DNA from 3 places in the Azorhizobium sp. AG788 genome. Region 1 is predicted to be linked to each of the others. Evidence: riboswitches for the same ligand, from Rfam matches in the RefSeq annotation. Region 1 holds a riboswitch; each other region holds the start of a gene.

What was found. A riboswitch is a leader RNA that binds a small molecule or an ion and turns the genes downstream of it on or off. The one in region 1 is predicted to bind thiamine pyrophosphate.
Region 2: another riboswitch for thiamine pyrophosphate. It lies ahead of thiC (phosphomethylpyrimidine synthase ThiC); the one in region 1 lies ahead of thiD (bifunctional hydroxymethylpyrimidine kinase/phosphomethylpyrimidine kinase).
Region 3: another riboswitch for thiamine pyrophosphate. It lies ahead of thiO (glycine oxidase ThiO); the one in region 1 lies ahead of thiD (bifunctional hydroxymethylpyrimidine kinase/phosphomethylpyrimidine kinase).

What each region holds. Positions count from the first base shown of each region.
Region 1 is NZ_SOBM01000004.1:465,211-474,617, reverse strand. It holds gene DFO45_RS12925 (PepSY domain-containing protein) at 1-1,806, shown strand, start outside; gene DFO45_RS12920 (helix-turn-helix domain-containing protein) at 1,861-2,484, opposite strand; gene thiD (bifunctional hydroxymethylpyrimidine kinase/phosphomethylpyrimidine kinase) at 2,566-3,390, opposite strand; TPP riboswitch at 3,430-3,535, opposite strand; gene DFO45_RS12910 (Lrp/AsnC ligand binding domain-containing protein) at 3,756-3,992, shown strand; gene DFO45_RS12905 (cation-translocating P-type ATPase) at 4,100-6,649, shown strand; gene DFO45_RS12900 (universal stress protein) at 6,643-7,485, opposite strand; gene DFO45_RS12895 (cytochrome b/b6 domain-containing protein) at 7,737-8,402, shown strand; gene DFO45_RS12890 (cytochrome c) at 8,466-8,894, opposite strand; gene DFO45_RS12885 (xanthine dehydrogenase family protein molybdopterin-binding subunit) at 9,082-9,407, opposite strand, start outside.
Region 2 is NZ_SOBM01000002.1:693,761-703,167, forward strand. It holds gene DFO45_RS07330 (class I SAM-dependent methyltransferase) at 1-868, shown strand, start outside; TPP riboswitch at 1,004-1,139, shown strand; gene thiC (phosphomethylpyrimidine synthase ThiC) at 1,233-3,074, shown strand; tRNA gene DFO45_RS07340 (tRNA-His) at 3,243-3,319, shown strand; gene DFO45_RS07345 (cupin domain-containing protein) at 3,403-3,711, opposite strand; gene DFO45_RS07350 (RidA family protein) at 3,886-4,230, opposite strand; gene DFO45_RS07355 (NAD(P)-dependent oxidoreductase) at 4,367-5,251, opposite strand; gene DFO45_RS07360 (LacI family DNA-binding transcriptional regulator) at 5,248-6,294, opposite strand; gene DFO45_RS07365 (ethyl tert-butyl ether degradation protein) at 6,329-6,655, opposite strand; gene DFO45_RS07370 (L-idonate 5-dehydrogenase) at 6,686-7,723, opposite strand; gene DFO45_RS07375 (SDR family oxidoreductase) at 7,862-8,629, shown strand; gene DFO45_RS07380 (transporter substrate-binding domain-containing protein) at 8,790-9,407, shown strand, end outside.
Region 3 is NZ_SOBM01000001.1:682,113-691,519, reverse strand. It holds gene DFO45_RS03170 (DUF6600 domain-containing protein) at 1-1,000, opposite strand, end outside; gene DFO45_RS03165 (tripartite tricarboxylate transporter substrate-binding protein) at 1,304-2,299, shown strand; gene DFO45_RS03160 (tripartite tricarboxylate transporter TctB family protein) at 2,428-2,889, shown strand; gene DFO45_RS03155 (tripartite tricarboxylate transporter permease) at 2,901-4,400, shown strand; tRNA gene DFO45_RS03150 (tRNA-Lys) at 4,557-4,632, shown strand; tRNA gene DFO45_RS03145 (tRNA-Lys) at 4,713-4,788, shown strand; gene DFO45_RS03140 (siderophore-interacting protein) at 5,044-5,814, shown strand; gene DFO45_RS03135 (thiazole synthase) at 5,857-6,657, opposite strand; gene thiS (sulfur carrier protein ThiS) at 6,716-6,922, opposite strand; gene thiO (glycine oxidase ThiO) at 7,001-8,200, opposite strand; TPP riboswitch at 8,189-8,288, opposite strand; gene DFO45_RS03120 (MarR family transcriptional regulator) at 8,414-8,848, opposite strand; gene DFO45_RS03115 (glutathione S-transferase family protein) at 9,243-9,407, shown strand, end outside.

The DNA of each region.
Region 1 (9,407 bases):
GGACAGGGCGGCGGACGCGCGGACCTCGCGACGCTGTGGCCGGTGTTCGTGAAGGAAAGCGGCGGCTTCACGCAGGCCTCGCTTCGCCTGCCGGTGCAGGGCGCCAGCCTGAGCATCCAATACATCCCGCTCAATGCGGACCATGAGCGGGCCAGCAACACCCTCGTGCTGGATGCGAGCGGCAAGGTGCGGGAGCACAAGCGCTATTCCGACCTGCCACTAAACCTGAAGCTGGCGGGCAGCATCTTTCCCCTCCATGCGGGCAGCTTCTTCGGCATGCCGGGCCTCATCCTGATGATGATCGCCAGTCTGCTCATGCCGCTGTTCACCATCACCGGCTGGCTCCTCTATCTCGACCGGCGCCGCAAGAAGAAGGAGGTCGCCCGGCAGGCGGCGGCCCTTTCGGACGGCGTCACCTCCGATGCCGCGCCCGTCCTCATCGCCTTCGCCAGCCAGAGCGGCACCGCCGAGCGCCTCGCGTGGCAGAGCGCCGGCCTCCTGAAGGCCGCCGGCCGCCCGGTGCGGGTCACTCCCCTTGGCACGTTGCGGCCGCAGGATCTGGTTGCCGCGCGGCAGGTGCTGTTCGTGGTTTCCACCTTCGGCGAGGGCGAGGCGCCGGACAGCGCCCGCCCCTTCGCCAAGCTGATGCAGGCCGGGCCGGCAGCGCTGGCGGGGATCACATACGGTGTGCTGGCGCTGGGCGAACGCAGCTATGCCCATTTCTGCGGCTTCGGCCGCGATCTCGATGTCTGGCTGCGCACCAGCGGCGCCACGCCGCTGTTCGACCGCGTGGAGGCGGACCATGAGGACGCGGCCGCGCTGCGCCACTGGCAGGCCGAACTCGGCGCGCTGACGGGAACCTCCGTAGAGGCGGACTGGACCGCGCCGGCCTATCGCAGTTGGCGGCTCGTCTCGCGGCGGGAGCTCAATCCCGGCAGCGTCGGCCTGCCCACCTTCCATGTGGTGCTGGAGCCTGCCGACGGCGCCGATCTCGACTGGAGTGCGGGCGACGTCGCCGAGGTGGGGCCGGAGAACGCACCCGCCACGCTCGATGCCTTCTTCGCCGCCTGGGAGAAGGCGGCGCCGGCGGAGCTTGCGGTGGCGGAGAGCCACGGGGAACTGCGGCAGGTCCTCGCCCGCCGCCACCTGCCCGCTCCCGCGGAGGCCGCGGGCTGGCAGCCGCAGGACTTCACCGAACGGCTGAAGCCGTTGCCGCACCGCGAATATTCCATGGCCTCCATCCCGCAGGACGGACGGCTGGAACTCGTCGTGCGGCAGGCGCGCACGCCGGAGGGCTATGGCCTCGGCTCCGGCTGGCTCACGGTCCACGCACCCATCGGCGGCACGGTGGCGCTGCGCATCCGTCCGAACTCCGGCTTCCATGCCCCGTCGGACGGGCGCCCGCTGATCCTCATCGGCAACGGCACCGGTCTTGCCGGCCTGCGTAGCCTGCTCAAAGCCCGCATTCACGCGGGGCAGGACCGCAACTGGCTGATCTTCGGCGAGCGCAATGCGGACAAGGACTTCTATTTCCGCGAGGAGCTGGCCGGCTGGACGGCTTCGGGCGCGCTGGAGCGGCTGGACACCGCCTTCTCGCGCGATGCGGAGAAGCTCTATGTGCAGGATGTGCTGAAGCGCGAGGCCGACCGCGTGAAGGCGTGGGTCGCCGAGGGCGCGGCCATCTACGTCTGCGGGAGCCTCAAGGGGATGGCGCCGGCGGTGCATCAGGCGCTGACCGACATCCTCGGGGCCGATGCGCTGGAAGCCATCGCGCAGGACGGCCGTTACCGGCGGGACGTGTACTGATCCGAATGGACCCGGAAGAACGCGATGGCGGCGCCCGCGCCGCCATCGGGCCGCTCAGTCGAGCACGGCAGCCTTGAGCAGGCAGACCATCAGCGCATGCGCCGGCACACTGCCGACATTGCGGATGACGTGCTGGCGGTCGCAGCGATAGCGCAGCGTCTCACCGGCTTTGGCGGTCTCGATGACGCCGCCCACTTCCACCTCAAGCTCGCCCTCCAGCACGGAGAGGCACTCGATGGACCCGAGCTGATGCCCCTCGGAATCGAGGACGCCGCCGGGCTCAGCGTGGAAGTCGTAATATTGCAGCCACTCCACCGTCTTGATCCAGCCGATGATGGCGAGGCGGCACAGGCCGTCCTCCGACTGGAGCATGGGCGTGTCGGCGCGGGTCAGCTTCTCGACGAAGGGCGCCTCGTCGGAGGAGGCCAGCACCCGCTCCACCGTCACATCCAGCGCCTGCGACAGGCGCCAGACCGTGGCGAGCGTCGGATTGGTCTCGTTGCGCTCGATCTGGCTGATGATGGACTTGGCCACGCCCGACTGTTCGGCGAGGTCCGACAGCGAGAGATTATAGGCCTTCCGCAGCCGCTGGATGGTCTTGCCAAGCTGGCCCGTGATCGCATGGGCGCCCGGTTCCAATCCGCTGCCCCGCTCCGGGGGTTTCTCGCGCTGCGCCATGACGCTCCCTTTTACCGAACACTCGTCCGTTTCCTCGGACGATAGCGGCAAGGAGCGGCACGGAGCAAGCAAAAGCGGCCCTTAGAGCCCCGCCTGCCCCCACAGGGCATGGAAGTGGTGGACGGGACCATGCCCCTGCCCCACCTCCAGTTGATCGGCGGCGGCAATGGCACCGGTGATATAGGTCTTGGCCGCCCGCACGGCCTCGGCGAGCGTCAGCCCGCGCGCGAGGCCCGACGCAATGGCCGAGGAGAGGGTGCAGCCGGTGCCATGGGTGTTGCGCGTGGCGTGGCGCGGCGCCGGCAGGCGCAGAACGGCGTCGCGCGTCACCAGAAGATCGACGCTTTCCGCGCCCTCGCCATGCCCGCCCTTCATGAGCACCGCCTTGGCGCCCAGTGCCAGCAGAGCCTCGCCCTGCGTCCGCATGGCGGCCTCGTCCGCTGCGACCGGCGCGTTCAGCAGAGCGGCCGCTTCCGGCAGATTGGGGGTCACCACGTCGGCGAGCGGTAGCAGGCGCGTCTTGAGGGTGGCGATGGCCGCGTCTTCCAGCAGGCGGGCACCGGAGGCGGCGACCATGACCGGATCCAGCACGATGTTGCGCGCCCCGAGCCGTTCAAGCGCATCCGCCACCGCCGCGATGGTGGCGGGGCGCGAGAGCATGCCGATCTTCACCGCCGCGACCTTGAGGTCGGAGAAGACGGCGTCCATCTGGGCGGTGATGAAATCGGGCGGCGCGTCGTGGATGGCGGTGACGCCGAGCGTATTCTGCGCGGTCAGGGCGGTGATGACGCTCGCCCCGTAGACGCCGAGGGCGGAGAAGGTCTTGAGGTCCGCCTGGATGCCGGCGCCGCCGCTGGAATCCGAGCCGGCGATGGTTACGGCGATGGGGGGAGACTTCTGGCTCATCTGGCGCCTCGCTTCCACGGACGGGGAGCGCGGACGCAAGCGCGCCGCAGTCTCGGTTCCCTCCGCCGGCATGATCCGGATCAGGTTCGCGGGTTGGCGTTGGCCTCTCAGCCGCCCGTGACGGACGGCACCCCGACGAGATGGAAGAAGATGTAGCTGCCGCCTCCCGCCGCTTCAAGGTGGGAGGCGGCGGCTGTCCCTTGTCAGGGGCGAGGCTTTTGTCCAACGTGTGCCGGCGCCGGACGGAGCCCGCTGGCGCGCGGGGCTTTCCGCCGTCAGGCGAATCGCGGCAAGGCTCCCGCCCATGGCCGGCTGCATTTTCTTCACGCGCGCCGCTTCGCCTGAAATGCCCTGAGGAGTTCGCGGTGACCCCCTTCTTCGTTCAGATCAAGTGCCAGCTCGGCAAGTCCTATGAAGTGGCGAACGCCCTCGCCGATGCCGAGATCGCCTCGGAGATCTATTCCACCGCCGGGGATTTTGACCTGCTGGTGAAGTTCTACGTGCCCGACGCCACCGACATCGGGCACTTCGTGAACGAGAAGGTGCAGAAGCTGCCGGGCATCCAGGACACCCGCACCATCATCACCTTCAAGGCGTTCTGAGCAGCCGATCCGCCTTCCGACGCAGCGTCATCATGCGTTGCGTCGGATCAAGGCACCCGGTGCGCCCGAGGGCAAGGGTGACGGTGCCGAGACCAGACAGGTCCCCGATGCCGCTCGCCACCCGTTCTCCCGCTGCCTCCGTGCCGCAGCCTCCCCCCGCGGCCACTCCGCCGACCGGACTGTCCGCCGAGGAGGCGCGCCAGCGTCTCGTGCGCCACGGGCCGAATGCGCTCCAGCGGAGCCGGACGCGTTCCTTCGCCGTTATCATCGGCGGAACCCTGCGCGAGCCGCTCTTCCTGCTGCTGCTGCTCGCCGCGGGGCTTTATCTCCTCCTCGGCGACATCGGCGAGGGCCTGCTTCTCAGCGCCGGTGCGCTGGTCTCCATCGGCCTCGTGGTCCTCCAGGAAGCCCGCAGCGAACGCGCCCTCGCTGCGCTCCGGGCGCTGGCCGAGCCGGTGGCACGCGTCCTCCGCGACGGCGACCACCTGCGGATCCCGGCCCGCGAGATCGTGCCCGGAGACCTTCTGCTGATCGGCGAAGGCGACCGCGTACCGGCTGACGGGGCCGTGGTGGCTGGCGATGCCCTCACCGTGGACGAATCCGCCCTCACGGGGGAATCCGTGCCCGTCATGAAGCGTGTCGCCGCGGACGGCATGGCCGAGGCGCTCAGCCGCGCGCCGGGCGGCGAGGACAGTTGCGCCATCTTCGCCGGCACCCTCAACGTCCGCGGACAGGGCGTGGTGCAGGTGGTGCGCACCGGAGCCGACACCCGTCTCGGGCGCATCGGTGCCTCCCTCGCCACCATCGAGACCGCAGCCACGCCGCTCCAGCAGACCATGAGCCGCCTCATCGGCAAGCTCGGCCTCCTCGCCATCGGCTTCTGTGGTCTCGTCACGCTGGTCTACGGCCTGCTGCGGCACGACTGGATCGAGGGTGCGCTTGCCGGGATCACGCTCTCCATCGCGCTGGTTCCCGAGGAATTCCCGATGGTGCTCGCCATCTTCCTCGCGCTCGGGGCCTTCCGGCTGGCCCGGCAGAAGGTGCTGGTGCGGCGGAGCGCGGTCATCGAGACGCTGGGGGCCGCAACCATCCTGTGCACCGACAAGACCGGGACGCTGACGGAGAACCGCATGGCGCTCGTCGCGGCGCAGGTCGCCGGGCGAACGGTCCCGGTCGCGCCCGCAGGCCCGCCTGCCGGCGCGGCGGGCGATCTGCTGCGCCTTGCACGCCTTGCCAGCGCCCCCCAGCCCGTCGATCCCATGGACCGCGCCGTGCATGCGGCGGTTCCGGCGCCGGAAGACGAGACGCTGGCGCTCCTGTCCACCTTTCCCTTGCAGCCTGACCGTCTCGCTTTCCTCCAGCTCTGGCATCTGCCGGACGGGCTCCTGTTCGCCGCCAAGGGCGCGCCGGAGGCGATCGCACATCTGTGCGGGCTCACCCCGGGCGAGCACGCCGATCTCGACCGCGACGTCTCCGGCCTGGCGGCGCAGGGGCTGCGGGTGCTGGCGGTGGCGAGCCGGGCGGCACAGGACGCTTCGGAGGCGCCCGAGGACCGGCCCTTCGCCTTTGGCGGCCTGATCGCCTTCGCGGATCCGGTGCGTCCGGATGTTCCCGGCGCCATTGCGGAGGCCCGCCGCGCCGGCATCTCGGTGGTGATGATCACCGGCGACTATCCTACAACCGCGCTCGCCATTGCCCGGCAGGCCGGGATCGAAAGCGAGGCAGGCGCCCTGACCGGCCCTGAACTTGCCGCGCTCCCGCAAGACGCCCTCCCGCAGCGGGTGCAGGGCGTGCACGTGTTCGCCCGCATCATGCCCGAACAGAAGCTCGCCATCATCGAAGCATTTAAGGCCGGTGGGGCGGTGGTGGCGATGACCGGAGACGGGGTCAACGATGCGCCCGCACTGGAGGCCGCCCATATCGGCATCGCCATGGGCCAGCGCGGCACCGATGTCGCGCGCGAGGCGGCGGACCTCGTGCTGCTGGACGATCGCTTCGTCTCGATCCTGTCCGGGATCCGGCTCGGGCGGCGCATCTTCGCCAACCTGCGCAAGGCGCTCACTTACGTAACCGCCATCCACATCCCTATCGCCGGCCTCGCACTGCTGCCGGTGCTGCTGGGGCTGCCGCCCCTGCTCTATCCGGTGCATGTGGTGCTGCTGGAACTGGTGGTGGACCCGCTCTCGGCCCTCGTCTTCGAAAGCGAGCCCAGCGAGCGGCACGCCATGGAACGCCCGCCGCGTCCCGCCTCAGAAACGCTGTTCGGCCTGCGGCAGATCGCCTTCGGCTGTCTTCAGGGCGGGGTGCTGCTGGCGGCGGTGCTGGGACTTTATCTGTGGTCGTCCTACGCCGGCCACCCGGAACGCGAAGCCCGCACCCTCGCCTTCTGCGCGCTGCTGCTGGGAAATCTCGTGCTCGCCTTCGCCGAATCGGCGGAGGCCGACACCGCATTCTTCGATCTTCGGCGGGCCGCGTTCTGGATCATCGGCGCCCTCGCAGCCAGCGTCCTCGCGGCGATCCTGCTGATCCCCACGCTGACGGACATCTTCCGCCTCGTGCGGCCGACGGCCGGCCAGTGCCTGCTGGTGCTTGCCGTTGCGGCGCTCGCAGGCGGCTGGACGGGCATCGTCCGCCGCCTGGGGCCGGCTCCTCAGTAGGACAGGAACAGCGGCAGCGGGGCGGCGCGCAGCAGCGACTGCGTGACGCCTCCGAAAGTGATCTGCCGCAGCCAGGAATGGGCATAGGCGCCCATCACGATCAGATCGGCGCCACTCGCCACCGCGTGCAGGCGCAGCGCCTCGCCCGCATCGCCATCCGGCGCGGCGATCTCCTTCAGTTCGAAGGTGACGCCATGGGCGGACAGGTGGGGGGCGATGCCCGCGCCGGGGACGGCCTTGGACAGATCCTTCTCGCCGATGATGGAGAGGACCTCCACCATGGCGGCGGCCCGCAGCAGCGGCAGGGCCTCGTTGACCGCCCGCGCCACCCGCGCGCTGCCGTCCCAGGCCACGAGGATACGGCGGCCGCGGAACACGGGGTGGCCCTCCGGCACGATCAGCAGCGGGCGGCCGGACTGGAACAGCGCCGCCTCGATGAGGGCGCGGTCCGGCGACAGGGCGCTGCTCTCCGCATCCACGACGGTCAGGTCATGGACACGGGCCTCGGCCACGAAGCGCTCCACCAGTTCGAGGTGCGGCAGCAGGGGCACTTCGGTGCGCACCGCCACGCCGCCGAGCTCAGCGGCGGCGCGGGCATCGTCCGCAAGCTTTCCGGCGAGTTGCGCCAGACGCTCGTTCTCCGCCGCCACGAGGCCGCCGATGGTGGAACTGACGCGGGTGTGAGGGAGCGACAGCTTCTGCGCCGACGCCTGGACGGTCAGCCGCGCGCCCGCCTCCTGCGCCAGCGACAGGGCATAGGCCAGCGCGCTGGATGTTTCCGTCTCCTCGGTGGAGCAGCACAGGGCGGTGAAAATGTTCTTGAGATTGTAGAGCATGGCGCGCCTCCGCTCGGGATTTGCCTCGACCTGGGAGCCGGATCGATGGACCCACGGTTCCGCTTTCCGCGCCGTGGTATCGACCGCACTCTAGATGACGTAACGTCGCCTCCCTTGATATGGGACAAGGGCAATGCCCGCCGCCGATCATTTCCGCGTGCGCGCGCCAAAGGCCGTGAAATTCACGCTTTTGTCGCTTGGCGGCGCGAGAGGGATACGCAAGAGACGGTCTCGAAACGAGAGGGGTTCTGATGTCGAGCACGCCGCTGCGCAAGGTCACGGTCTGGGACGCGCCCACGCGCCTGTTCCACTGGTCGCTGGTCCTGCTGATCGCCGCCGCCTACCTGACGGCCGAGTTCGGCCTGATCGACTGGCACTTCCGCACCGGCTACGCGATCATCGCTTTGCTGCTGTTCCGTCTGGCCTGGGGGTTCGTGGGCAGCGACACGGCGCGCTTCTCGCGCTTCCTCCAGAACCCGCTGAAGGCCATCCAGCACCTCGCCCACTTCACCCGCCGCGAGCCGGACACCGAGATCGGCCACAACGCCGCCGGCGGCTGGATGGTGCTGGGCCTGCTGGCGCTGCTGCTCATCCAGGTGGGCACGGGCCTGTTCTCGAACGATCAGGTCTTCTCGGAAGGCCCGCTGGCGAAATACGTGGGCTCCGCCATGAGCGACCGTCTCACGGGCCTACACGAGCTCAATTTCAACCTGATCCTGATCGCGGTGATCCTGCACGTCCTGGCCGTGATGGCCTATGCGCTGGTGAAGCGCCACGATCTGGTGCGACCCATGGTGACGGGCTGGAAGCGCCTGCCGGAGAGCATGCCCGCGCCGCGCATGGCCAATGCCGGGCTCGCGGTCGTCCTGTTCGCGGTGGCGGCGGGCATCGCCTGGTTCATCTCGACCCTCGGCTGAGGCCCAAACGAAAAGGGCCGCCCCCGAAAGGCGCGGCCCGATTGCCCTGACCGGTGAATGCGCTCAGCGCTGCTGGTAGCTCTGGTGGCAGGCGCGGCACTCGGGGCCGACGGCCGCCATGGCGGTCTTGAAGCCGTCGGCGGTGCCGACCTTGTCGATATTGGCCGCCACCGCCGCCTTGAACTTGGCGAGCGCGGCGTCGAACCCGGCGCGGTCGGACCAGATGGCCGGAGCGGCCTTGGTGTCGCCCTTGTCGGAGCCCGCGGGGAACAGCGCGCCGAACTTGTCCGCGCCTTCCGAATAGGTCTTGAAGATGGCGGCGGCCTTGGCCGCATCGTAGGGCGCCTCGCCCTTCACGATGGCACCGGCGGCCTTGGTCTGTTCGCCGATCTCCTTCATGACGGCCTTGCGCTGGGCGATCGGATCGGTCTGGGCGACAACCACCGTCGCGGCGAGGGGGACGAGAAGGGCGGCAAGCACCGCAATGCGCATCGACAACTCCTGCGAGTCGATTGGAACCAGACTGGTTCTAGACTGCGCAGATGACAGTCACCATCCGCCTTCGCGACGACTCTCGAAAGCGTGATGGTAAAGACACAGATCATCCCGCAAGAGTTGCAGGTCGTTTTGCCTTTCCCGTCCGCCGGTACGTTTCTTCCAGGAAACCGGGAACGTTGCGTCAGGTTGCCGGCTGTACGCTCGTAATGGCGTCGAACACCGCAAGCGGCGTCGCCGGCATGTCGATGTGCGTCACGCCGCAGCCCCGCGCCAGCGCGTCCACCACTGCGTTCATGACTGCCGGGCACGAGCCGATAGCGCCCGCCTCGCCGGCGCCCTTCACGCCCAGCGGATTGGTGCGGCAGGGCACGTTGCGGGTCTCGAAATGGATGTCCGGCAGGTCCGCCGCGCGCGGCAGGGCATAGTCCATGAAGCTGGCGGTAAGGAGCTGGCCGTCTTCGTCATAGACGGTGCGTTCGTGCAACGCCTGCCCCACCCCCTGTACGA
Region 2 (9,407 bases), on a different contig from region 1:
ATATCTCAATGCCAACTGGCACCCGCAGTATCACATGGACACGGCGGCGGAACTGGCCGAGGCCAAGCTCGGCTTCATCGGCTCGGCCTCGCTCATCGACAATTTCCCCGACCTCGCGCTCAAGCCGGAGCAGCGGCAGTTGTTGGAGGAGGTTCCGGCCGGGCCGCTGCGCGAGACGCTGAAGGACTATCTGGTGAGCCGGCCGTTCCGCCGCGATCTTTATGCCCGCGGCCCGCGCCGGATTGCGGACGGCCAGCGCGACGCCCATCTGCGCACCTTCGGCCTCGCCCTCACCATTCCGCCCCACGAGGCACGCACGGAGCTCGATGTTCCCGCTGGCAAGGCGCAGCTCCCTGACCGTTTCTACAAGCCGCTGTTTGCGGCGTTGGCGGAGCGGCCCCGCAGTCTCGACGATCTGGTGGCCCTGCCGGAACTGAAGGACCAGCCGGGCGCACCATCCATGGTGGAGATCGCCGGCGTGCTGGTCGGCTCCGGGCAGGCCATCGCCATTCCCCCGCAGCAGCTTCCGCGCAACGACGCGGCGGTGCGCCTCAACCGCCTGCTGGCGCAGGAAGTGGCCGAGCAGCGGGCAGCGACCGCCGCCATCGCCACGCCGCTCACGGGCTCCGGTCTCAACCTCACCACCATGGAGGGGGCGGTGTTCCACGCCCTCGCCACGGGCATCACGCCGGAGCATGGCGCGCTCACCGACACCATCGTGAACCGCCTCGCCGCCAGCGGTACGCCGCTCGCCCGTGACGGCAACGTGATCACCAGCCCCGAAGGTCAGAGGGAGATCGTGGGAGAAAGCGCGGACTGGTGCCTGCGCATCCGCGTGCCCCTGTGGGAGGCCCTTGGCGCCCTCTGAGCCCCGCCCAACCCGGTATCAACACAGGTCCGCACCAGTCCTCCGACGCCGTGCGCTTCCGAAATTGCAAGGGCTTGCGGTGTAACGCGTGTTGCACCGCAAGATTGACACCCGGCACGCGGCCTCCCAGACTGGTCTTATTCCAAGGGGGGCCCCGCGAGGGGGCTGAGATATCGTCTTCCGGTCCGGCCGTAATGGTCCCCGGCGCCACGATGACCCTTCGAACCTGATCCGGGTCATGCCGGCGAAGGGATCGGAATCAGCCTGGCGCCACGTGCGGTCCCGTTGGGACGTTTCTCAGGCAAACCTGCTCCTGAAGCTCATCCCGGGTCTCATTTGAAGCGCGAGCTTGAAGGAGATCCGTATGCTCGACGAAGCCTCCACCTCAGCCCTCAAGGTGACGACGGGGCCCCTTCCCCATTCCCGCAAGGTCTTCATTCCGGCCGAGAATCCGGCTGTGAAAGTCGCCATGCGCGAGATCGGCCTGTCCGATCCAAGCGAGCGGCCGGTGCGCGTCTATGACACCTCCGGCCCCTATACGGACCCCGACGCCATCATCGATCTCACCAAGGGCCTGCCCGAACTGCGCCGCCAGTGGGTGCTTGATCGCGGCGACGTCGAAGAGGTGGAAGGTCGTGCCCAGAAGCCGGAGGACGACGGCCTGAAGCCCGGCCAGGTGAGCCACCTGCCCGCCTTCGACCGCACCGGCCGCAAGCCGCTGCGCGCGAAGGCCGGCAGGCGCCCGACCCAGATGGCTTACGCCAAGGCCGGCATCGTGACGCCGGAAATGGAATATGTGGCGGCGCGTGAGAATCTCGCCCGCGCCAATGGCGGCGCCCACCCCAAGCACCAGGCCATGGGCCTTGGCGCGGCGATTCCCGCCGACATCACGGGCGAGTTCGTGCGGCAGGAAGTGGCGCGCGGGCGGGCCATCATCCCGTCCAACATCAACCATCTCGAGACCGAGCCCATGGCCATCGGTCGCAACTTCCTCGTGAAGATCAACGCCAACATCGGCAATTCGGCGGTGACCTCGGGCGTTGCGGAAGAGGTGGACAAGCTGGTGTGGGCCATCCGCTGGGGGGGCGACACGGTGATGGACCTCTCCACCGGCAAGAACATCCACACCATACGCGAATGGATCATCCGCAACGCGCCGGTGCCGATCGGCACGGTGCCGATCTATCAGGCGCTGGAGAAGGTCAACGGCGTGGTTGAGGACCTCAACTGGGAGATCTTCCGCGACACGGTGATCGAGCAGGCCGAGCAGGGCGTGGACTACATCACCGTCCACGCGGGCGTGCGCCTCCCCTATATCCCGCTCACCGCAAACCGCGTCACAGGCATCGTCTCGCGCGGCGGCTCGATCATGGCCAAGTGGTGCCTCGCCCACCACAAGGAGAGCTTCCTCTACGAGCATTTCGAGGAGCTGTGCGAGATCCTCGCCCAGTATGACGTCGCCTTCTCGCTGGGCGATGGCCTGCGCCCCGGCTCGATTGCCGACGCCAATGACACCGCCCAGTTCGCCGAGCTGGAGACGCTGGGTGAACTCACCGAGATCGCCTGGAAGCACGACGTGCAGGTGATGATCGAGGGGCCGGGCCACGTGCCCATGCACCTCATCCGCGAGAATGTGGAGAAGCAGCTCAAGCTCTGCCACGAGGCGCCCTTCTATACGCTTGGCCCGCTCGTGACCGACATCTCCCCCGGCTACGATCACATTTCCTCGGCCATCGGCGCGGCGATGATCGGCTGGTTCGGCACCGCCATGCTCTGCTACGTGACACCGAAGGAGCATCTCGGCCTTCCGGATCGCGACGACGTGAAGGCCGGCGTGATCTCCTACAAGATCGCCGCCCATGCGGCCGACCTTGCCAAGGGCCATCCCGCCGCGCGCATCCGGGACGATGCACTGTCTCGTGCGCGCTTCTCCTTCCGCTGGCGCGACCAGTTCGCGCTCTCCCTCGATCCGGAGACGGCGGAGGCCTATCACGACGAGACCCTGCCGGCGGAAGGCGCGAAGGTGGCGCACTTCTGCTCCATGTGCGGGCCGAAATTCTGCTCCATGAAGATCAGCCAGGAGCTGAAGATCGAGGCCGGCGACATCGCCCAGAGCGGCATGGCTGAGATGGCCGAGAAGTTCCGCGCAAGCGGCGGCGAGATCTACCAGCCCGCCCCGGAGGTGGCTGCGCCGCCCTCCGCCTGACGACATGCGCCGCGCCATGGCCCCCATGGCGCGGCGTTTCTTTTGGGGCGCACAAGGGTGTGGATGACCGGACCGAAGGTTCGCAGAAAGACCCCGGAGCCCCCTTGCAATGCGCAAAACCGCAAAGTAGGTTCCGCGCCTACTTCGACGCGACGCGCGAAGGGTCTTGCAGCTGTAGCTCAGTTGGTTAGAGCGCCGGTCTGTGGAACCGGAGGTCGGTGGTTCGAGCCCACCCAGCTGTACCATTCAATCCACGACAATCTGACTGCGCCGGACGACGGCGCGCCAAGGAATCGACCGCCCCGCGGACGAGGCGGCCGGTCGGCGATCAGAGCGCCTCGGGCTTCTTGATCTCGATCTCGACGAAGGCGATCGGGTGCGGCGAGCCGTTCATCACGTCGTGGGTGATGCCTTCCTTGCGACCATAGGACTGGCCAGCCTTCAACGGATTGTCGATGACGTCCGTGCCGTTGTGGACGCGCAGGATGCCGTCCGTGAGCATCACCACGAAATAGGGCCAGTCGTGCCGGTGCCAACCGGTGACGGCGCCAGGCGCGAAATCCCAGCGGGTGATGCGGATGGCATCGTCATCCTGCTGGACGGTGGGGACGGCGGGAATGGTGCAAGCAAAGGCCACGAAACGCACTCCGGAAGACAGAAGGTGGCGCCCGATTCTCTTTTGTGCGGGCGCGGTCTGTAGTTTCCGGCAAATGCGAGGGCCTGCCAATGGCTCAAGCGCGGCTTTGAACCCGGCGAGGGATCAGGCCCTCGCCGGGATACCGATCAGGACTAGCCGATCAGGACACGCCGATCAGGGCTTGGCCGCGACGACGATGATCTCGACCTTGAACTGCGGAGCGGCCAGCTTGCCTTCGCTGGTGGCGCGGGCCGGCGGATTGTCCTTGTCCACCCACTGGTCCCACACGCTGTTCATCTCGGCGAAGTCCTTGATGTCCGCGAGCCAGATGGTGGCGGAGAGGATGTTCGCCTTGCTGCTACCGGCGCGCTCCAGAAGAGCGTCGATGGAGGCCAGAACCTTCTTGGTCTGGGTGGCCACGTCCGGGCCCTCTTCCACCTGGCCGGCGAGATAGATGGTGTTGCCGTGGATCACGGCCTCGCTCATGCGCGGGCCCTTGTCGAGGCGGACGATGCTCATAATCGCTTTCCTGCTGATGGCCCGCGATCGGCGCGGGCGGACGGAGGCGCGGCCGAGGCCGCACGGCGCATATAGCATCCCCCGCCCCCGTGCGCGCCCCTGGCCGATTGAGGTCGGAGCTTTTCCATAGAGCGGTTCAGGCGGCGCGAGTGCCGAAGTCGAAGAGCTTCATATAGGCCGCGCTGTCCTCCGGACCGATGCCGGCGGCCACCATCATCCGGTGCAGGTCGGTGACGAGGCCGGTGAGCGGCATGGGCGTGCGCAGCGCCATGGCATAGCGCTGCACCGCCTCCAGATCCTTCAGCATATTGTCGATCCGGCCCGTGGGGGTCAGATCGAAGGCGGCCATCTTGCCCATGAACTCCTGGAGGATGCGCGAATCGGCGCGTCCGCCGGCCAGCGCCTGCGGAATGCGGGCGGCATCCACGCCGCCATCGAGCGCGAGACGGGTCGCCTCCGCCACCGCGAGGAAATTGCAGGCACACAGCACCTGATTGATGAGCTTGGTGGTCTGCCCAGCGCCGCAAGGCCCCATGTGGGTCATATTCGCCGCCACATCGGCCAGCACCGCCTTGGCCCGCTCCACGACCTCAGGGCTGCCGCCCATCATGAGCGTGAGCCGCCCCGCAAGGGCGGCCGGCGCGCCGCCCGACAAGGGCGCATCCACATAGGCCATGCCGGTCTCCCGCTCCAGCCGCGCGGCGAGCGTGGCGGTCGCCTTGGGGTCGATGCTCGACATGTCGATGAAGAGTTGGCCAGGCTTTGCCGCCGCGGCGATGCCATCGGCCCCGAACAGCACCGCCTCGACGATCTCCGCCGTGTTGAGGCTGGTGATGATGACGTCGCTCGCCTGCGTCAGCGCCGCGACGCTTTCCATGGCGATCGCCCCACGCGCCACCAGCGGCGCCAGCTTCTGCGGATCCATGTCGCGCAGATGCACGGTGCGGCCGCGCTCCAGGAAGCGCGTCGCGATGGCGCTGCCCATGACGCCGACGCCGATGATGCCGATGGTCTCGCTCAACTGGACTTCCTCCCATTCTTGCGGCGCTTGCGCGCCGGCGCGGTGGTCTCGCGCTCGATCAGCCGGAAGCCGACATCGATACGCTCGGGCACCGCCGCCGCGCCGCTGTCGTCGTGAAGGAGCCGCATCAGCAATTCGCCCGTCGCCGTGCCGATGGCCCGTGCGTCGATCCCCATAGTGCTCAGCATGGGCACGCACTGGCGGCCGAAGTCGAAATCGCCGAAGCCGAGCAGCGACAGGTCGTCGGGCACGCGGATGCCGCGCCGCTGGCACTCCATCAGCGCGCCCCAGGCGGAAATGTCGGAGACGGCAAACAGCGCCTCCACATCCGGCGCCCGCTCCAGCATGGCGGCGAACGACTGGCGGCCGTGATCGAAGGCGACCGGCACATCACCGAAGTGCAGCACCAGTTCGTCCGACAGGCCCGCCTCGCGTAGAGCGGCGGCAAAGCCCTTCATGCGGTCCTCACCGCGAAAATCCCGCGCCTCGCCGCCCCTGCCGGGGCCGAGGGCGCCGATGCGACGATGGCCGAGGGAGATGAGATGATGCGCCGCCGCCCGGCCCACCTCGTAATTTGAAAAGCCCACCGCATGATCGATGGGCTGACCGGGATTGTCCCATATCTCCACCACCGGCACGCCCGCCCGCAGCAGCATCTGGGAAGCGGTCTTCGTGTGCACGGAACTGGCCACCACAACCGCGTCCGGCCGGCGGGGAAGCATGGCCCGCAACAGACGCTCCTCCTCGTCCAGCCGGTACATTGTGTAGCCGATGAGCAATTGATAATCAGCCGGTCGCAGCACCTCCGTCAGAGCATGCGCGGTGTCGGCGAAATTGACGTTGGTCAGGGTCGGCAGGATCGCCGCCACCACGTTGGTGCGGCGGGAAGACAGGCTTCCCGCCACCCGGTCGGGCACATAGCCCAGTTGCTCCACCGCCGCCAGAACGCGCGAGCGCGTCTCCCGCGACACGGTCTCGGGGTCGGCCAGGACCCGCGAGACGGTCATCGTGGAGACGCCCGCGAGACGCGAGACGTCCCGCATGGTGGGCTTGCGCGTGAGCGGCGGCATGATCGCCTCAGGACCCCGCCTGACGCTTGTAGACGATGTGATAGAAGCGGCCGGTGAACATCTTCACGATGTCCTCGGTCACCGCGCGGGCCTGCGTGCGGATCGGCGAAGCGAGAGCCTCGTCGATGGCCTCCAGCGAGGGATAGTCGATCTCCTGCATCATCGCCACCGGCGGCGCGTCGGGATCATGGCGCACGGCGCGCAGCACGCGCACGGCCTCAGCGTGGGGCATCTGCTTCCAGAGCGGCAGCAGGCGCTCCTCCACCGCCTTGAAGAACTCGTCCTCGCGGCCGGGCGTGATCTGGCCCTCGAAGATGGCGCAGCGGGTATACATGAGCGTTTCCTTTGTTCGTTATGCGCGCGGTCAGAAGGTGAGATGGACCTTGATCGCCCGGTTGCGGTCGGCGGCCATGGCGAAGGCGGCGTCGGCATCGCTCATGGGCATCTGGGCCGAGAGGATGGGCGACACGTCGATAAGGCCGCGCGCCAGATAGTCCACGGCGGTCTTGAACTCGGTGTGGAAGCGGAAGGCGCCGACGAAGTCGATCTCGCGAGCCATCAGCATGTTGGCCGGCACGGGAATGGTGCCGGGCGGCATCATGCCCACCTGGATGACGCGACCGCCCGGCCGCACCACCTTGAACAGCGACGCGAGCGCCTGCGGCGAGCCAGTCGCCTCGAGCGCGATGTCGAAATAGCCCTTGTCCGCCTCATAGCGGGTGAGCTTCTCCGGATCGGTGCCGACGCAGATGGTCTCGTCCACCCCCGCTTCACGGGCGATGGCGAGCGGCGCCTCCACGAGGTCCGTGATGGCGATCTCGGCCGCGCCCATGCGGCGCATGACGAGGGCCGAGAGGATGCCGATGGGCCCTGCCCCGGCGATCAGGACCTTGCGCCCTGCGATCTCGCCGCCGCGCCGGCAGGCGTGGACGGAAACGGCCAGCGGCTCGGCGCAGGCGGCCACCCGCATGGACATGCTGTCCGGCACCTTCACGCACTGGTCAGCGCGCGCGATGAAGGTCTCGCTGAAGGCGCCCTGCACGTGCGGATAGATGGCTGCGCTGCCGAAGAAGCGCATGTTGCGGCAGAGGTTGGAGCGCCCCATGCGGCAATAGTCGCAGGTGAGGCATGGCCGGCTCGGGTCCACGGCCACGCGGTCGCCCGGCTTAAGCGTCTCGACGCACGGTCCGACCGCCGCCACCTCGCCGGACACCTCGTGGCCCAGCACGAGCGGCTGGCGCACGTCGAAATCCCCGACGCGGCCCTTGAAATAATAGGAGAGGTCCGAGCCGCAGATGCCGCCGGCGGCGAAGCGCAGGCGCACCTCGTCGTCAGCGAGCGGACGCTCATCAATCTCCTCGACCCTCAGATCCTTGGCGGCATGAAGCACGGCGGCGCGCATGATCACTCCCCGGTGCGAGGCCCGCATTCGAGGGGCCTCTTGTTTTGTTACCGATAACATGCTCTATCTGGAGCACAAGCAAAAAAGCAGGCCGCCGGATGCTCCAGGGCACGAGCGGGCAGCACCTAGGGAGACAAGATGTCGATCCAGTTGTTCGACCTCACCGGCCGTCTGGCGCTCGTCACCGGCTCCAGCCAAGGCATCGGCTACTCGCTGGCCCTTGGCCTCGGAAAGGCCGGCGCGCGCGTGGTGCTGAACGGCCGCGACGCCGAAAAGCTAGCCGACGCCCAGGCACGCCTCGCTGATCAGGGTGTCGCCGCCGAGGTGGCCGCCTTCGATGTTACCGATCACATTGCAGTGCAGCGTGGCGTCGATGAGATCGAGGCGAACACCGGCGCCATCGACATTCTGGTGAACAATGCCGGCATCCAGCGCCGCGCCCCGCTTGAGGACTATCCCGTCGAGACGTGGCACGAGCTGATGCGCACCAATCTCGACAGCGTATTCTACGTGGGACAGGCGGTCGCCCGGCACATGATCCGCCGCAAGCGCGGCAAGATCATCAACATTGCCAGCCTCCAGAGCGAGGCGGCGCGCTATTCCATCGCCCCCTACACCGCCTCCAAGGGCGCGGTGAAGAACCTCACCAAGGGCATGTGCACGGACTGGGCGCGCCACGGCCTCCAGATCAACGCCATCGGGCCGGGCTACTTCGCCACGCCGCTCAATCAGGCGCTGATCGAGAACCCCGAATTCGACGCGTGGCTCAAGAACCGCACGCCAGCCGGTCGCTGGGGCAATGTGGAGGAGCTGCAGGGCGCCTGCATCTTCCTCGCCTCCGAGGCGGCGAGCTTCGTCAACGGACAGGTCCTTTACGTGGACGGCGGCGTCCTCGCGACCCTCTGATCCCGGACAACGGGCCGCGCGCGAACGGCGGCGCCGCCCGGATCATCAACAATCACGCCGTTCCGCGGGCACGCCAATCCGCGTCTTCAAAGCCTCTGACGGGCGCAGCCGCATCCCGGCTGCCCGACACCCTCACAGGACTGCTCAAAGGGAGGAAACCATGAGCCTGAAATCCCTCACGCGGGGCCTTCTGGTCGCCGCCGGCATCGGCCTCGCCGGTCTTGCCAGCGCCGCCAGCGCGAGCGCCACGACGCTCAACGAAATCGTCCAGCGCGGCACAGTGCGCATCGGCGTGCTGATCGGCGGCCCGCCCATGGGCATGGTGGACGACAAGGGCAACCCCACCGGCTACGACTATGATGTCGCCGTGCTGATCGCCAAATATCTCGGCGTGAAGGCGGAATATGTGGCGCTGACGCCGCCAGCCCGTATTCCCGCGCTCCAGACCGGCCGCGTGGACTTCCTCATCGCCACGCTGAACCCGACGCCCGAGCGCGCCCGCTCGGTCATGTTCACGATGCCCTACAACGCCTTCAACATGGTGGTCGTGACCAAGGGCGCGAAGGTGGAAAGCCTCGATGCCCTGAAGGGCAAGAAGGTCGGCGCCACCCGCGGCACGCCGCAGGAGGCCGCGCTGCGCCGCGCCGGCGGCATCAACGTCACCATCTTCGAGGACGATTCCATCACCACCCAGGCCCTGCTCTCGGGCCAGGTTGAAGCTGCGGCCCTGCCGGAGACGCTGGTGCTCTCGGTGGCGAAGCAGAACCCGGATGCCAAG
Region 3 (9,407 bases), on a different contig from region 1:
CGCGGAAGCGCTCCACATCCTGCCGGTAGGCCGTCTCGTTGCCGGAGAAGCGCGCTTCCCGCAGCGCCTGCCTCTGGTCGGGCGCGATCACGCCGAGAAGGGCGGCGGAAGGCGCGATGGCGGCCGGCGCTTCCGGCCCCACATACTGGCGGATGAGCAGCCGCCGCTCCGCCGGCACGTCGCGGATCACCCGCGGCGGCGGTGGAATGTCCTGCACGGCGGCAACATAGGGCCGATAGATGCCGAGGCGGGCGCCCCCGGTGTCGTCGAACACCTGATCGTAGCGGTTCACATAGACCACGCGGCGCGTGATCACCTCACGCTCCACGACGGTGCCGAACTCCTGCGGCGGCACGAAGCGCGTCACCACGCGGCCGTTGCCGTAATAGGGATCGTAGGGCCGCGCGTCGGTGGCGAGCCAGCTCGCGAGCGCCGCGATGGGCAGGACGCGCACGGTGAGGTCCGGCGCCGCCACATAGCGGTCCTCCACGAAGACCCAGCTCTCGGCCACCGGCGCCTCGTAGCGGCGGGGCGGGCCATAGGCATAGCCGGGCGCATCGGGGGCGATGGGCGCCCAGCCCGTATGCCCGCCGCCGCGCCGCCATTTCACCCAGGCCGGCGCCCAGGTGTCGCCGGGCACCCAGAACCAGCCGTAATCGGGATCATAGCCCCAGCGGCCGTAATGATAGACGGCCCAGGCGAAGGGCTCGGCCGAATCCCAGTACCAGCCGTCGTCGGTCCAGACCCACCGGCCTTCCTGATAAGGCCGCCACGAGGCGTCGAGGCCCGTGGGCACCCAGACGTACTTATAGACCGGATGGGAGACCCACGTGCCGTGTTCGGCCAGCGGTGCATAGAAGACGTTCACGTCCACCTGCTGCACCGAGGCCGGGCGGGGACCCGGCGCCTGCGCCAGCGCGGGGGCGACGGCCCCCAGAAGGACACCTGCGGCCGCGCCTGCCGCCAGAAGGCGGGTGTGCCGTTTCAGCCGAAGAACCATCGTGAGCCTCGCCTGCTGTTTCGGGACGGACAACGGCAGAGATGGAGCCTCTGTTCCGTGGCGCCGTTGGGGAAAGAAGAAGGTAATTCAAGGCCTTGGACCCCAGTTCGCGGCGCCGGGGTGGCGCTGGCGAGGCAGGGGGTACCACCATCCGGCAGGGCTGCCACAACTGGCGGGCGGCGAAGCGTGACATTCCCTAGCGAAAGGATGACTTGACGGAAGGGGCGCGTGGCCCTTCAACAGAACAAAGTGCGCGAACAAGGCGCCGGTTCTTCCCCGGGAGGGGATACAGAGGAGGACGTTATGTTCAGGAAGACCGCGCGCGCGGCCTTGGCCGTGCTCATGGGTGCCGCCGCCTTCAGCCTTGCGGCGACCCCGCGGGCGGCCCAGGCACAGGCCTATCCCGCCCGGCCGATCACCGTGGTGGTGCCCTTCGCGGCCGGCGGCCCGACCGACACGGTGGCCCGGCTCGTCGCCGAATCCATGACCAAGACGCTCGGCCAGCAGGTGATCGTGGAGAATGTGGGCGGCGCCGGCGGCACCCGCGGCGCGGGTCAGGTGGCGAAGGCCGCGCCTGATGGCTACACGCTGCTGCTCCACCACATCGGCCAGGCCACCGCCCCGAGCCTCTATCGCAAGCTGCCGTACAAGGTGACGGACTTCGAGACCGCCGGCCTGATCACCGCCGTGCCGATGACGCTCATCGCCAAGCCCGGCTTCGAGCCCAAATCCATCGCTGACGTGGTCGCCTATGTGAAGGCGAACAAGGACAAGGTCACCTATGGCAATGCGGGCGTCGGCTCGGCCTCGCACCTGTGCGGCATGCTCTTCATGTCGGCCGTGGGCACGCAGGTGACGACCGTGCCCTATCAGGGCACGGGCCCGGCCATGAACGACCTCGTGGGCGGCCAGATCGACCTCATGTGCGACCAGACCACCAACACCACCGGCCAGATCAAGGGCGGGAAGGTGAAGGCCTATGCGGTGACGACCAAGGAGCCGGTGAAGTCCCTGCCCGACCTGCCCACCATGGAAGCCGGCGGCCTCAAGGGCTTCGAGGTGGCGGTGTGGCACGGCCTCTATGCGCCCAAGGGCACGCCTGCCGACGTGGTGGCCAAGCTCAACGCCGCCCTCAACACCGCGCTGGAAGACCCCAAGGTGGTGGCCCGCTTCGCCGATCTCGGCACCGAGCCGGAGCCGAAGGACCGCCGCAGCGCCGAATTCCACAAGACCTTCCTCACCGCGGAAGTCGCCAAGTGGAAGCCGATCATCGAGGCGGCCGGCGTCTATGCCGACTGATTGCCGCCACGGCTGAATCTCCCGCCCGCCGGCCTCAGGTCCGGCGGGCGGCTTCTTCTTGAGGAGGGAATCGGCTGAGCCATCCCTCCCATCCATCTCACATGTGATACCGGGGGGACCGACGGGCCATGGGCTTCGTGCGCAATCCGAAGGATGTGATTTCAGGGCTTCTGTTCATCGCCCTTGCGGCGCTGTTCGCGTGGCAGTCGCGGGAGTTGCAGATCGGCACGGCCATGCGCATGGGGCCGGGCTATTTCCCCCTGCTGCTCTCCGCCGTCCTCGCCCTGCTTGGCCTCATCGTGCTGGTGAACGGCCTGCGCACGCCGGGCGAAGCGCCCACCGGCACGGCGTGGCGCGCGCTCATCATCCTCGTCGGCGCCACCGTCTTCTTCGGCTTCGCCATGAAACCCCTCGGCTTCCTGCCGGCGGTGGGCGTCAGCGTCTTCCTCTCCACGCTCGGCAGCCGGCTGTTCCGCCTTCAGACCGCCCTCGCGATCACCGCCGTGATGTGCGTCTTCTGCTGGGCGGTCTTCATCCTGGGGCTCGGCCTTCCGCTGCCGCTCCTCGGCCCGTGGCTCGGCGGGCACTGAGGCGGGCGGACATGGAACTCCTCGACAACCTCTCCCTCGGCTTCTCGGTCGCGCTGTCGCTCCAGAACGTCTTCTACTGCTTCGTCGGCGTGCTGCTCGGCACGCTGATCGGCGTGTTGCCGGGGCTCGGCCCCATCGCCACCATCGCCATGCTGCTGCCCATCACCTTCGGGCTGCCGCCGGTCTCCTCCCTCATCATGCTCGCGGGCATCTATTACGGCGCCCAGTATGGCGGCTCGACCACCGCCATCCTCATCAACCTGCCCGGCGAATCCTCATCCGTGGTCACCGCCATCGACGGCCACCAGATGGCCCGGCAGGGACGCGCGGGGGCGGCGCTGGCGACAGCCGCGCTCGGCTCCTTCTTCGCCGGCACGGTGGCGACCTTCCTGCTCGCCGTCTTCGCGCCACCGCTCGCGGAACTGGCGCTGAAATTCGGCCCGCCGGAATATTTCGCGCTGATGGTGCTCGGCCTCGTCGCCTCGGTGACGCTGGCATCCGGCTCCGTCGTCAAGGCGCTGGCCATGATCGTGCTCGGCCTGCTGCTGGGCCTCGCCGGACAGGACATCTACACCGGCGTGCCGCGCCTCACCTTCGATCTCGACGAACTCTCGGACGGCTTCGATTTCGTCGCCCTCGCCATGGGCATGTTCGGCATCGGCGAGATCATCCGGAACCTGGAGGACGAGAGCCAGCGCTCGCTGGTGGCGGCCAAGGTGAAGAGCCTGCTGCTGACCAAGGACGAGTTCAAGGCCATCATCGCGCCGGTGCTGCGCGGCACGGTGCTCGGCTCCTTCCTCGGCATCCTGCCGGGCGGCGGCGCCATGCTCTCCTCCTTCGCCTCCTATTCCATCGAGAAGAAGATCTCCCGCACGCCGGGCCGCTTCGGCCGTGGCGCCATCGAGGGCGTGGCGGGACCGGAGAGCGCCAACAATGCCGGCGCGCAGACCTCCTTCATCCCCATGCTGACGCTGGGCATTCCCTCCAACCCGGTGATGGCGCTGATGATCGGCGCCCTCATCATCCAGGGCATCACGCCCGGCCCCAATGTGGTGACGGATAAGCCGGACCTGTTCTGGGGCGTGATCGCCTCCATGTGGGTCGGCAACCTCATGCTGGTGCTGCTCAACCTGCCGCTGATCGGCATGTGGGTGCGCCTGCTCACGGTGCCCTATCACGTGATGTACCCGGCGATCATCGCCTTCTGCTGCATCGGCGTTTACAGCGTCAACAACAACACGTTCGACGTCTACACCATGGCCCTGTTCGGCATCCTCGGCTATGCGCTGGTGAAGCTGGACTGCGAGCCGGCGCCCCTGCTGCTGGGCTTCGTCATCGGCCCGATGCTGGAGGAATATCTGCGCCGGGCCATGCTGATCTCGCGCGGCGACCCCATGGTCTTCGTCACCCGGCCCATCTCCGCCGCGCTGCTCATCCTCGCCGCCATCGCGCTGGTGGTGGTGCTGCTGCCTTCGGTGCAGAAGACCCGCGAGGAGGCCTTCAAGGAGTAAGCGGCCGTTGCCAACGCTCGGTTTCGCGCGGGGCCAGCCGGACCCGCGCGAAGCTTGTCCACAACGTCCGGCGCGGCGTGAATTTTCTGTCACGCTGTGCTGGACAGTCGGGGGGGCCTTTGCTACATGAGCCTTCCCGAACGGGGACACCCCCGAGGGCGCATAGCTCAGTTGGTAGAGCAGCTGACTCTTAATCAGCGGGTCCTAGGTTCGAGCCCTAGTGCGCCCACCACTTTCCTCCCAAGGTTCAAGTGGTTCTCTCCCGGTTCGCCGCAAGGCGGAACGGCGTTCGGTACCATGACCCCGTGACGGGGGCGCATAGCTCAGTTGGTAGAGCAGCTGACTCTTAATCAGCGGGTCCTAGGTTCGAGCCCTAGTGCGCCCACCATCCCGTCACCCGGCCATGACCAAAGCGAAGCGTGGCGACGCCCCTTCCTCTGGGACAGCACCGTTTCGATCTTCTCCAACCTTCCGCACATCCGCTTGTGCTCCGACCGGCGGCGCTTTATCACCCGGTTTGCAGGAGCCTTGAGAGGCTCGCGTAAGCGTTAACGTCATTCAACGCACCGACGGATGTTCAAAGCCTCCGGACGTGCGCCTGCGCCCCAGTCAGCCGCGTCCGGACCTCACCTGAGTGACGCACATGACTGACACCTCTCCCCTCCCCTCCGATCTCGACCTTCCGCGCATCGAGCGCGTGCGCCACGACCTGCGCCGCCGGCGCCTCACCGTCGCCGCTACGGAACGGCTGACCCCGCACATGATCCGCATCACCCTCAGCGGCGCGGAGCTGGAGGGCTTCACCTCCCTGTCCCCGGCGGATCACATCAAGATCTTCGTGCCGGACGGCCAAGGCGGCACGCAGATGCGCGACTACACGCCCCGGCGCTACGATGCCGCCACGGGTACGCTGCTCATCGATTTCGCGGTGCATGAGGCAGGTCCCGCCACCCGCTGGGCGCTCGATGCCCGCGTGGGCGACGAAGTGGAGATCGGCGGCCCGCGCGGCTCGATGGTCATCGGCGGGGCGATCCGCAACTGGCTGCTGATCGGCGACGAGACCGCCTTGCCCTCCATCGGCCGCCGGATCGAGGAATTCGCCCCCGGCACGCCCGTCACGAGCCTCGTGGCGGTGCCCGGACCCGAGGACGAGCAGCGGTTTGAAACCGAGGCCCGCCTCACCGCCCTCTGGGTCCACCGGCGCGATCCGCGGGAGGTCCGGCCTCTGCTCGACCATCTCAAGGGCATCGACATCCCGGCCGGCACGTTCGTCTGGCTCGCCGCCGAAGCCTCGGTCACACGGGCCATCCGCGCGCATCTGCTCGGCGAGCGGCAGGTGCCGCCCGGCTGGTTGCGGGCATCGGGCTATTGGGTGCACGGCACCGCCGACGCCACAGAGAAGTTCGAGGACTGAAACGCGATGCCGGGTCCCTCGGGACCCGGCAGATGGCTGAGATCAGCTGCCGACCAGGCCGAATTCGGGGCTGGAGGCTTCCGCGTGCAGCTTCTTCGGGATGCGGCCGGCGAGGCGCGCCAGACGCCCGCCTTCCACCGCGTAGCGGAAGGCGCGGGCCATGCGCACCGGATCGTGGGCCTTGGACACCGCCGTATTGAGCAGTACCGCAGCACAGCCGAGCTCCATCGCCTGCGCGGCATCGGAGGCCGTACCGATGCCGGCATCCAGCACGACGGGCACCGGCGAGCGGGCGCAGATCAGCTCGATCATGTGCGGATTGGCAATGCCAAGGCCGGTGCCGATCATGGAACCGAGCGGCATCACGGTGGCGGCGCCGAGATCCGCCAGCTTCTGGCAGGTGACAGGATCGTCATTGCAATAGGGCAGCACCACGAAGCCCCGGTTCACCAGTTCCTCGGTGGCCTTCAGCAGCTCTTCCACGTTGGGATAGAGCAGCTCGCGGTCGCCGATCACCTCCAGCTTCACCCAGTCCGTCTCCAGCGCCTCGCGCGCCAGTTCGGCGGTGAGGATGGCGTCCTTGGCGGTCTGGCAGCCGGCGGTGTTGGGCAGGATATGCACGCGGCCGGTAAGAAGGTCCGCAAGGCTCTCCTCATAGCCCTCAAGGCTCATGCGGCGGATGGAGGCGGTGGCCATTTCCGAACCGGAGGCCTCCAGCGCATCGAGAAACATCTTCTGGTTGGGATAGCCCGCCGTGCCGAGGAACAGGCGCGAGGAAAAGGTACGGCCGGCGATCACCAGCGGATCGGCCAGCGTGCTCGGGACGGGAACGTTCACGTTCATGTCGGTCTCTTTCCGGCCGGCTGATCCGGCGCTCAAATTTCTGGCGGCAGCGTTTTAATCAGCCACCCTGCTTGGCGTGGATGATCTCCACAGCATCGCCCGAGGCGAGCACGGTGGCCTCCCAGGCGCGGCGGGAGACGACGGCGCCGTTCACGGCCACCGCAATGCCCTTGCGGGTGGCATCGAGCCCCACGGCGCCGAGGAGATCGGCCACCGTCTCCACCGCCATCTGCTCATCCTTGCCGTTCACGCGCAGTTGCTTCACGTCCTCGCCTCTCGCCTTATGTCTGTGCTTTCAGGTCCAACGCTGCCACGGACGTTTTCGTTCGTCACGCGGCCGGGTTCATTCCGCTGCCGCGCGCGGCAGGAAGCGCTCGGCCACGAAGGGCGCGATCACCGGGTCGGTCTCACCCTCGAGGATGAGGCGCGAGATCGCCTCCGCCGTCACCGGCAGCAGCAGGATGCCGTTGCGGTGATGGCCGGTGGCGAACACCAACCCCTCCACCTCGGCGCTGCGGCCGAGAATGGGCGCGTCGTCCCGGCTGCCGGGGCGGAAGCCGACCCATTGCTCGAGGATCGGCAGTTCCTCGATGGTGGGCAGCGCCCGCCAGGCATGGGTGAGCAGCGCCAGCTGCCCGCCGGCGGTGAGATCGGCATTGAAGCCGCGCTCCTCCACCGTCGCCCCGACGATGAGCCGCCCGTCCTTGCGCGGCACGAGATACGTGCCCGGCGCCCACACCACATGGCTCAGGATGGGCGCGGCCGGGTCCATGGCGAGCGCCAGCATCTGCCCCTTCACCGGCCGCACCGGCAGCGGTGTCGCGGGGGTGATGGCAACGCCGCGCGACCATGCGCCTGCGGCCAGAACCACGATATCCGCCGCGAAGCGCTCGCCCTTCGCGATGACGGCACGGGCGCGACCGTCCACGACCTCCACGCGCTCGACGGGCATGTCCTCATGCAGCGTCGCGCCGGCCTTCAGCGCCGCGACGCGCAAGGCGGCCGCCACCTTGCGATTGTCCACCTGATGGTCCTCGGGGCACCACACGGCGCCTGCGAGCTTGGTGGCGAGATGGGGCTCGCGCCGGCGCACCTCCGCTCCGTTCAGCCACTCCACCGGCAGGCCGAGGCCCTGCTGGAAGGTGATGAGGTGGCGGAGCTTGGCCGCATCGTCCGCATTGAGGGCGAGAACGATGGTGCCGTCCGTGCGCAGGTCCACCGCCATGCCGGAGGCGGCCTCCAGATCGGCGGCAAAGGAGGGCCACAGGCGCTGGCTCTCGCGATTGAGGGCCAGAAGCCCCTCCTCGCCGGGTTCCGCCTCGGCGCAGGCGGCAAGCATGCCGGCCGCCGCATGGCTGGCGCCAAGGCCCGTGCGGCCCTGCTCGAAGATCTCCACCGTGCAGCCGGCTTCCGCGAGCCGCCAGGCGATGGACAGGCCCATGACGCCGCCGCCGACGATGGCGACGCGCGGCCGCGCACCGGATGCGCGCGCGGAATGGGCGGACGAAGATGCGGAATCGTGATGCGACAAGCTCTCGCTCATCGGCTCCTCCCTACGCTGGCATGACCCAGACAGGTTCGATGGGTGTGATCTCAGCCGCGCGTGACGCGCGGCACCCCAGGCCGTCAAGTCATTATCGCCGCACGATGCTTCGGCGGCAAGGAAAACCATTGCGCCATCTCGGCGCGGGGGAGGCAGTGCCACGTTTCGCCCGCCGTCGCAATGCGGCGGGCCGACCGCAGGCGGCGTCGCCGCCTATTCGACGGCGGCGTTCAGGCGATCGCGCAATTCCGTGAGCTGGACGCGCAGGCTTTCCCGGTCCTCGGCGCACAGGCCGATGGCCTCGCCCATGGACTGGACGACCTCCTGCGCCTTGGCTTGCAAAGCCCGCCCCTCGGGCGTGAGCGTGATGTTCACCACCCGCTCGTCAGCCGCATTCCGGGCGCGGCGCACGAAGCCCGCGCCCTCCAGGCGCTTGAGCAGCGGCGTCAGCGTGCCGGAATCCAGATGCAGCTGCTCGCCCAGTTCCTTCACGCTCTGGCCGTCCTTGTTCCAGAGCAGCACCAGCAGCAGATACTGCGGATAGGTCACATCCAGCGCCTTCAGCAGCGGGCGGTAGGCGCGCGTGAAGGCGTGTTCGGCGGAATAGACGGCGAAGCACAGCAGGTCGTCGAGGCAGAAGGTGGACATGGCAAGGGCCGTCTCTGTGAACGGCTGTTTATATCACGCGACGCAATTGTGTTGCACACAATCATTTCATGGCAGGGGCCGCGATTCTGCATTGCTCCAAATTAGCTGGTGTGCAATTAATTTGGCATGCAGGGGCAGACGCCCCACCCAGACAGACGCGGCCGCGTGCCGTGGAGATTGCCCATGACGCCTCACCCGCAGATCCGGGATGGCCAGCGGCCTCCCTCCCCCGAACCTGAAGTCGAAAGCGCCGTGCCCCCGACGGACGCGGTGCCGGCCGGCTGCCTGTGCCGCGGCCGGGATGCCGGTGTGGATTGCCGCGCGCCCCACTCGACGTGCGACGACGTGCCGGTCATGTTCTTCTCCTGAGACATGACCTTGAGGGAGCGCCGCCGTGAAACTCTTCTGGTCGCCCAGAACCCGCGCCTTCCGCACACTCTGGCTGCTGGAGGAGACGGGCGCTCCCTATGAACTGGTCCGCGTGGACCTGAATGGCGGCGACGGCATCGATGATGCCGAGTTGCTCGCCGCCAATCCCATGGGCAAGGTGCCCGCGCTG